2 regions of the Pseudomonas sp. LBUM1670 genome follow, and region 2 is predicted to be linked to the other one. Evidence: predicted binding sites of a transcription regulator. Region 2 holds the regulator's gene; the other holds the start of a gene.
What was found. The regulator sigma-54, encoded in region 2, starts transcription at its own class of promoters, with help from an activator protein. The targets are predictions, from matches to a motif close to ANTGGCATNNANNTTGCTNT.
Positions count from the first base shown of each region.

Region 1: the regulator sigma-54 is predicted to act here: its motif matches at 1,507-1,526, upstream of ACA073_RS07375 (flagellar basal body rod protein FlgF).

Region 1 covers NZ_CP166783.1:1,611,572-1,615,229, forward strand. Annotated here, with positions in the region: gene ACA073_RS07370 (class I SAM-dependent methyltransferase) at 426-1,205, shown strand; gene ACA073_RS07375 (flagellar basal body rod protein FlgF) at 1,581-2,321, shown strand; gene flgG (flagellar basal-body rod protein FlgG) at 2,367-3,152, shown strand; gene flgH (flagellar basal body L-ring protein FlgH) at 3,205-3,658, shown strand, end outside.
Region 2 covers NZ_CP166783.1:942,042-945,699, forward strand. Annotated here, with positions in the region: gene ptsN (PTS IIA-like nitrogen regulatory protein PtsN) at 1-294, opposite strand, end outside; gene hpf (ribosome hibernation-promoting factor, HPF/YfiA family) at 307-615, opposite strand; gene ACA073_RS04220 (RNA polymerase factor sigma-54) at 690-2,183, opposite strand; gene lptB (LPS export ABC transporter ATP-binding protein) at 2,368-3,093, opposite strand; gene lptA (lipopolysaccharide transport periplasmic protein LptA) at 3,093-3,641, opposite strand; gene lptC (LPS export ABC transporter periplasmic protein LptC) at 3,628-3,658, opposite strand, start outside.

The DNA of each region.
Region 1 (3,658 bases), 670 kb from region 2:
CAGCCTGATCAAGGCAGTTGTACCCGTAAGGTTTCACTAGGGAAACTCTGAAGACCTCCAAATCTGGTGAAATACCCGCCTGACACGAGCGCGACGGTCCACCTTCCTCGCCCGGCCGACAAGGGCGATTGGGTCTGCGTATTTTTAAGCGGACGCAATTGCCCTTAATGCCAGGATCGCCATGCGCCAACGCAAGTCCTACCCGAAATCGGGCTCGCTCAATGATCCGCATCGATTCCGTCTGGGCCACCGACCCCATGGACATGCGTGCCGGCACCTAGACTGCGTTGGCCAGAGCGACCGATTCCTCGTAAAAATCTTGCTCATCTTATTGCCCAAGTGGTCGATACAGAGAGGAAGGGCCATCCCACTCATGTTCTTATCGCTTACGGGAGGGCTGAAGTCATAAAGCAACAGGAGCCGGTATGAAAGTCTGTATTACCCACCGAGAAGCCTTTTATCACCTTCTCAATGCGGTTTTTAACGCGTGCAACAAACAGCCAGTCGTTGCCGAGCTGGGTGTCCTGCGCGGTGAAAACGCGCTGAAGCTTTACAATGCACTGAACCCGAAAAAGATGGTCCTGATCGACAGCTGGAGCCCGGCTGCCAATGATGCCTACAGCCCTTTTGATCAATTGCCGCCATGGGTTAATTCGGTTGACAAATATGCTTACTACTATGGCGGTCCCATGTATGACATGGCCACCTATGACAATCTGTATCAGGAATGCCTGAGCAAATTCACCGACAAGGACAACGTGACTGTTATCCGCGCCGAGACCATTGCCGCGATTGACGAAATCAAGCCTAGAACCGGTATCGAAAAGTTCGATCTGGTCTACATCGACGCAAACCATCAGTACGAGTACATCCTGCGTGATTTGATGTACTACCAAGACTTACTGGCCGACGATGGCTTCATCCTGTTGAACGATTGCTGCCACAGCCTGCACGGTACCAAGCAAAACCTGGGCGTGCTCGAAGCAATGAGCAGTTTTATCAAGCGCTCGGACTTTATCCCCGTGGCGGTCACCAATACCGACTGGTCTGACGTGATCCTGGTCAGAAAGAACTCAATAATGCTGCAGCTTGTCGACATTGCGCTGACCAACTCGGATATCCCGTTTGTCGAAATCCCTTACCAACTGATGCCTGCGGCGCGGGTTGTCTACGGAAAACAGCGCATCAACCTGAGCTTTGCTTGATTCGTCCGATACGAAGCCCGATTTTAGGGCTTTGTTTTTCTGCGGCCCTTTGGGCCGCCGCGATGTGCTTTGTCGAATCCTGAAAAACTCTGGCTCGACTCATCAGGTAGGCAGCGAACCCGTCAGCGACCAGCCTTGTAGTGTGGCTTGCTCGCGAAGGCGGTAGTCCGTTTAACTTCCAGGCCAGTCCTTGCCTCTTACCGGCATAACACCGCCGGTTTTTCGACTTCGACACAATCCCCCATTCCCCTCTGAACCCCTCAAGTCCTTTGTTTACCGGGCCCCGCGCCGCCAGAAAAAAGTTGGTCTGCAAATTGCTTATGGCTCAGCAGTACAGCGGTGGGCGGCAAACGTCCGGCATGCAGAGGAAAGAGTGTGGACAAGTACCTTTATGTGGCAATGACCGGCGCCAGCCAGAATGCACTGGCGCAGAAGGCTCATGCGAACAACCTGGCGAACATCTCCACCAACGGTTTCCAGAGAGACCTGGAGCAGGCGCGTTCGATGCCGGTGTTCGGTGACAGCTTTCCGGCGCGTGCATTTGCCATGTCCGAACGTCCGGCCACCGACTTCTCCGCGGGCTCCCTGGTACAAACCGGTCGCGACCTCGACGTCGCGGTGCAGGGCAATGGCTGGATCGCGGTGCAGAACCCGGACGGTGGCGAAAGCTACGTGCGCACAGGCAGCCTCAACGTCGACGCCTTGGGCGTATTGCGCGCCGGCAACGGTATGCCGGTGATGGGCAATGGCGGGCCGATCTCCGTGCCGCCCGAGCAGCAAATCGAAGTCGGTGAGGACGGCACCGTCAGCATCCGTGCGATGGGCGAAGGTCCTCGCGTGATGGCGGAAGTCGACCGCATCAAGCTGGTCAACCCGGACTTCAAGAACATGACCAAGGGCCTGGACGGTTCGATTCACACCAAGGACGGCAAGCCGGCGCAGGCCGATGCCAACGTCAAACTGGTGTCCGGGTTCCTTGAGTCGAGCAACGTCAATGCCGTGGAAGAGATGACCTCGGTACTGGCCCTGGCCAAGCAGTTCGAATTGCACATCAAGATGATGAACACCGCCAAAGACGACGACCAGGCCATGGCTCGGGTCTTGCAGATCAGCTAATTATCAGAACGTCGCGCCGTAAAACAGGCGCACGAGGAGAATTGAATGCTTCCGGCTCTATGGGTTGCCAAAACAGGTCTGTCCGCCCAGGACACCAACCTGACCACCATTTCCAACAACCTGGCCAACGTGTCGACCACGGGTTTCAAACGTGATCGTGCCGAGTTCCAGGATTTGCTGTACCAGATCAAACGCCAGCCAGGCGCCCAGTCGACCCAGGACAGCGAACTGCCGTCGGGCCTGCAAGTGGGTACCGGTGTGCGCATCGTCGGCACCCAGAAAAACTTCAGCGCCGGCAGCCTGCAAACCACCGAGCAGCCGTTGGACATGGCCATCGACGGTCGTGGCTTCTTCCAGATCCTGCAGCCGGACGGCACCACGTCCTACACCCGTGACGGCACGTTCCACCTCGATTCCAACGGCCAGATCGTCAACGCCAGCGGCTTCGCCCTGGAGCCGGCGATTGTCATCCCGAACGAGGCCCAGACCTTCACGGTCGGTCGTGACGGTACCGTGTCCATCACCATCGCCGGCAACCCCGCTGCCCAGGTGATCGGCAACCTGCAAACCGCCGACTTCATCAACCCGGCCGGTCTGCAAGCCGTGGGTAACAACCTGTTCCTGGAAACCGCCGCCAGCGGCGCGCCGCAAGTCGGTACGCCAGGCCTGGCCGGTTTCGGCACCACGCTGCAGAACACCCTGGAAACGTCCAACGTCAGCACCGTTGAAGAGATGGTCAACATGATCACCACTCAGCGCGCCTACGAGATGAACTCCAAGGTGATCTCCACCGCCGACCAGATGCTCTCGTTCGTAACGCAGAATCTGTAATCAAGTCTATGAGGCGGCCATGAGGTCGCCTGCAACACCGTGAGGTAGGGTCATGAATCGCTTTGTATCTGTTCTGGCACTGAGTGGGGCCGTCGTGGTCGCGGGTTGCGTTGCCCCGCCGCCCAAGCCCAATGACCCTTACTACGCCCCGGTGTTGCCGCGTACGCCGTTGCCGGCTGCCGCGAATAACGGCTCGATCTATCAGGCCGGTTTTGAGCAGAACCTGTACAGCGACCGCAAGGCGTTCCGGGTCGGTGACATCATCACCATCACCCTGAACGAGAAGACCCAGGCCAGCAAGAACGCCAACTCGCAAATAGGCAAAAACAGCAAGACCGACATCGGCCTGAAGTCGTTTTTCGGCGGTGGTCTGAGTACCAGTGATCCAGTGGGCAGCGGTAGCCTGAGCCTGGACGTCGGTTACGAAGGCGACCGCGCGACCAAGGGTGACAGCAAGGCCGGGCAGGGCAACAGCCTGACCGGTTCGATCACCGTGACCGTCGCCG
Region 2 (3,658 bases):
AACCGGGGCACCGTCGATGGCGTCAAAATCGATGGGGGCATCCAGGTGCATCAAGGCACTGATGGGCGAGGTGCAACCTTTCAGCCGGCAGTGGGGGATAGCGATGCCGTTACCAAAACCGGTCGAGCCGAGTTTTTCACGGGCAATCAAAGCCTCGAAGACATCTTGCATCTCCAGAGCCGGCACTTCGCGGGCGATCAGATTGGCAATTTGCTCGAGGGCTTTCTTTTTGCTGCCGCCCGGCACGTTCACGAGGGAACGGCCGGGGGTCAGGATGCTTTCAAGTCGGATCATGGGTTGGGAGTGTTAACGACCGGTCGCGCCCTGGAGGAGGCTTTGGGTCTTTTCCTTATGCTTTTTGAGTTGTTTATCCAGCTTGTCGGTCAGCGCGTCGATCGCCGCGTACATATCGGTATGTTCCGCGTTTGCGACCACTTCATTGCCGGGAATATGCAGCGTGGCTTCGATTTTCTGCTTCAGCTTTTCGACCGTCATCGTGACCTGCACGTTGGTGATCTTGTCGAAATGCCTCTCCAATCGTTCGAGTTTTTCGCCGATGTAGGTGCGAAGAGGTTCGGTCACTTCCAGTTGGTGTCCACTGATGTTGACTTGCATACAGCTTCTCCTTCGTTGCCAGTGCATAAAGCGGTAGATCAGATGATCTACCACTGGAACGCTGTGGCGTGGCTCTACATCAACCGTTTGCGTTCGCTCGAAGGCGCGATCCCGAGGGATTCGCGGTACTTGGCGACGGTGCGGCGAGCCACCTGAATGCCTTGTGCCTCCAGTAAACCAGCGATCTTGCTGTCACTCAACGGCTTTTTCTGATTTTCCGCGGCAACCAGTTTTTTGATGATCGCGCGGATCGCCGTAGACGAGCATTCGCCGCCTTCGGAGGTGCTGACGTGGCTGGAGAAAAAGTATTTCAACTCATATATGCCGCGAGGGGTATGCATGAATTTTTGCGTGGTTACCCGGGAAATCGTTGATTCGTGCATGCCCACCGCTTCGGCGATGTCATGCAGGACCAGGGGTTTCATGGCTTCGTCGCCGTACTCCAGAAAACCGCGCTGATGCTCGACGATCTGGGTGGCAACTTTCATCAGGGTTTCGTTACGGCTTTGCAGGCTCTTGATGAACCAGCGGGCTTCTTGCAACTGATTGCGCATGAAGGTGTTGTCGGCGCTGGTGTCGGCGCGGCGCACGAAACCGGCATATTGGGCGTTGACCCGCAGCCGCGGTACCGATTCCTGATTCAGCTCTACCAGCCAGCGCTCGTTATCCTTGCGCACGATCACGTCGGGAACGACGTATTCGGCTTCACTGGACTCGATCTGCGAGCCCGGACGTGGGTTGAGGGTTTGTACCAGTTCAATGACCTGGCGCAGTTCATCTTCCTTGAGCTTCATCCGGCGCATCAGCTGGCTGTAGTCGCGGCTGCCGAGCAAGTCGATGTAATCGGTGACCAGGCGTTTGGCCTCGGCCAGCCAAGGTGTCTTGGCAGGGAGCTGACGCAATTGCAGCAGCAGGCATTCACCCAGGTTGCGGGCGCCGATGCCGGCCGGTTCGAATTGCTGGATGCGATGGAGGACGGCTTCGATCTCGTCCAGTTCGATGTCGAGTTCCGGATCGAAGGCTTCGAGGATTTCCTCAAGGGTTTCGTCCAGGTAGCCCTGATTGTTGATGCAGTCGATCAGGGTCACGGCGATCAGGCGATCGGTGTCGGACATCGGCGCCAGGTTCAGTTGCCACAACAGATGGCTTTGCAGGCTTTCGCCGGCCGATGTGCGGGTGGTGAAATCCCACTCGTCGTCATCGTTGCTCGGCAAGCTGCTGGCGCTGGTCTGGTAGACGTCTTCCCATGCGGTGTCGACGGGCAGTTCGTTGGGAATGCGCTCGTTCCAGTCGCCCTCATCGAGGTTGTCCACCGTCGGGGCGGTTTCCTGGTAGGAGGGTTCAGACACATCGGCATTGGGTTGCTGTTCGGCTTTGTCGGCCAAGGGGTCGGCGTTATCGAAGTCGTCGCCTTCTTCCTGGCGTTCGAGCATCGGATTGGACTCCAGGGCTTCCTGGATTTCCTGTTGCAGGTCCAGGGTCGACAATTGGAGCAGGCGGATGGCCTGTTGCAGCTGCGGTGTCATCGTCAGCTGCTGGCCCATTCTCAAGACTAGCGATGGTTTCATGGCAGGGGCTTAACACCTTATTCGCCGGCGCACGTGCGCCATCCACTACAGGGCGCCGGAGCGCCAAACATAAGCAAATTATATGCCTGAAACCACAACGTTTGCCTAGAGCGCCGTAACAATAAAAAACTGTTGATTTTTTATCGAGACTAGCACTCGGGCGACTTGCCAGACACCTCAGCGCTTACAGGCGGAACTCATGGCCCAGATAGACTTCTTTCACGAGGTCGTTGGCCAGGATGGTGGCCGAGTCACCTTCGGCGATCAGTTGACCATCGTTGACGATGTAGGCGGTTTCGCAGATATCCAGGGTTTCACGGACGTTGTGGTCAGTGATCAGCACGCCAATGCCCTTGGCTTTGAGGTGGTAGATGATCTGCTTGATGTCGCCCACCGAAATCGGGTCCACGCCGGCGAAAGGTTCGTCGAGGAGGATAAATTTCGGGTTGGTCGCCAGTGCCCGGGCGATTTCCACGCGGCGGCGTTCACCGCCGGACAGGCTCATGCCGAGGTTGTCGCGGATGTGGCTGATGTGGAATTCCTGCAGCAGGCTTTCCAGCTCTTTGCGACGATCGGCCTTGTCGAGTTCCTTGCGGGTCTCGAGGATCGCCATGATGTTGTCGGCGACCGAGAGTTTGCGAAAGATCGACGCTTCTTGCGGAAGATAGCCGATACCGGCCTTCGCACGACCGTGCATCGGCTGGTGGCTGACGTCCAGATCATCGATCAGGACGCGGCCCTGATCGGCCTGGACCAGGCCGACGATCATGTAGAAGCAGGTGGTCTTGCCGGCGCCGTTAGGACCAAGCAGGCCGACGATCTGACCGCTGTCGATGGACAAGCTGACGTCGCGCACGACCTGACGGCTCTTGTAGCTCTTGGCCAGATGCTGAGCTTTCAGAGTTGCCATTACTGGGCCTTTTGCTCGTCGGTTTTCTTTTTCGGCTGGATCACCATGTCGATGCGCGGACGCGACTCGGTAACCTTGGAGCCCGTTGCGCGACCGGCGCTGGCGAGCTTTTTGTTGGTGTCGTAGACGATCTTCTCGCCTTGGGTGACGTTACCGTCCTTATCGACAACTTTGGCGCGATCGATCAGCACGACGCGGTCTTGCGACGCGTGGTACTGGATGGTGACGCCCCAGCCCTGAACCGGCTTGGTGTCGCCCGCCGTTTGCAGTTGTTCGAAATAGGCGAGATTGCCCACCGAAGTCACCACGTCGATATCGCCGGTTTGAGTGCGGGTCATGGTCACAGTATTGCCGGTGACCTTCATCGAACCCTGGGTGATGATCACGTCACCTTTATAAGTGGCAATGCCATTCTTGTCGTCCAGTTGGGCGTCGTCGGCCTGGATGCGGATAGGCTGCTGTTGATCGTCCGGCAGAGCCCAGGCGCTCACGCTTCCCAGTGCTGCGCCCAGACCGAGCAAAATAGGGAGAGTTTTAACGAGCCTCATACTGTCCTCTTACGTTC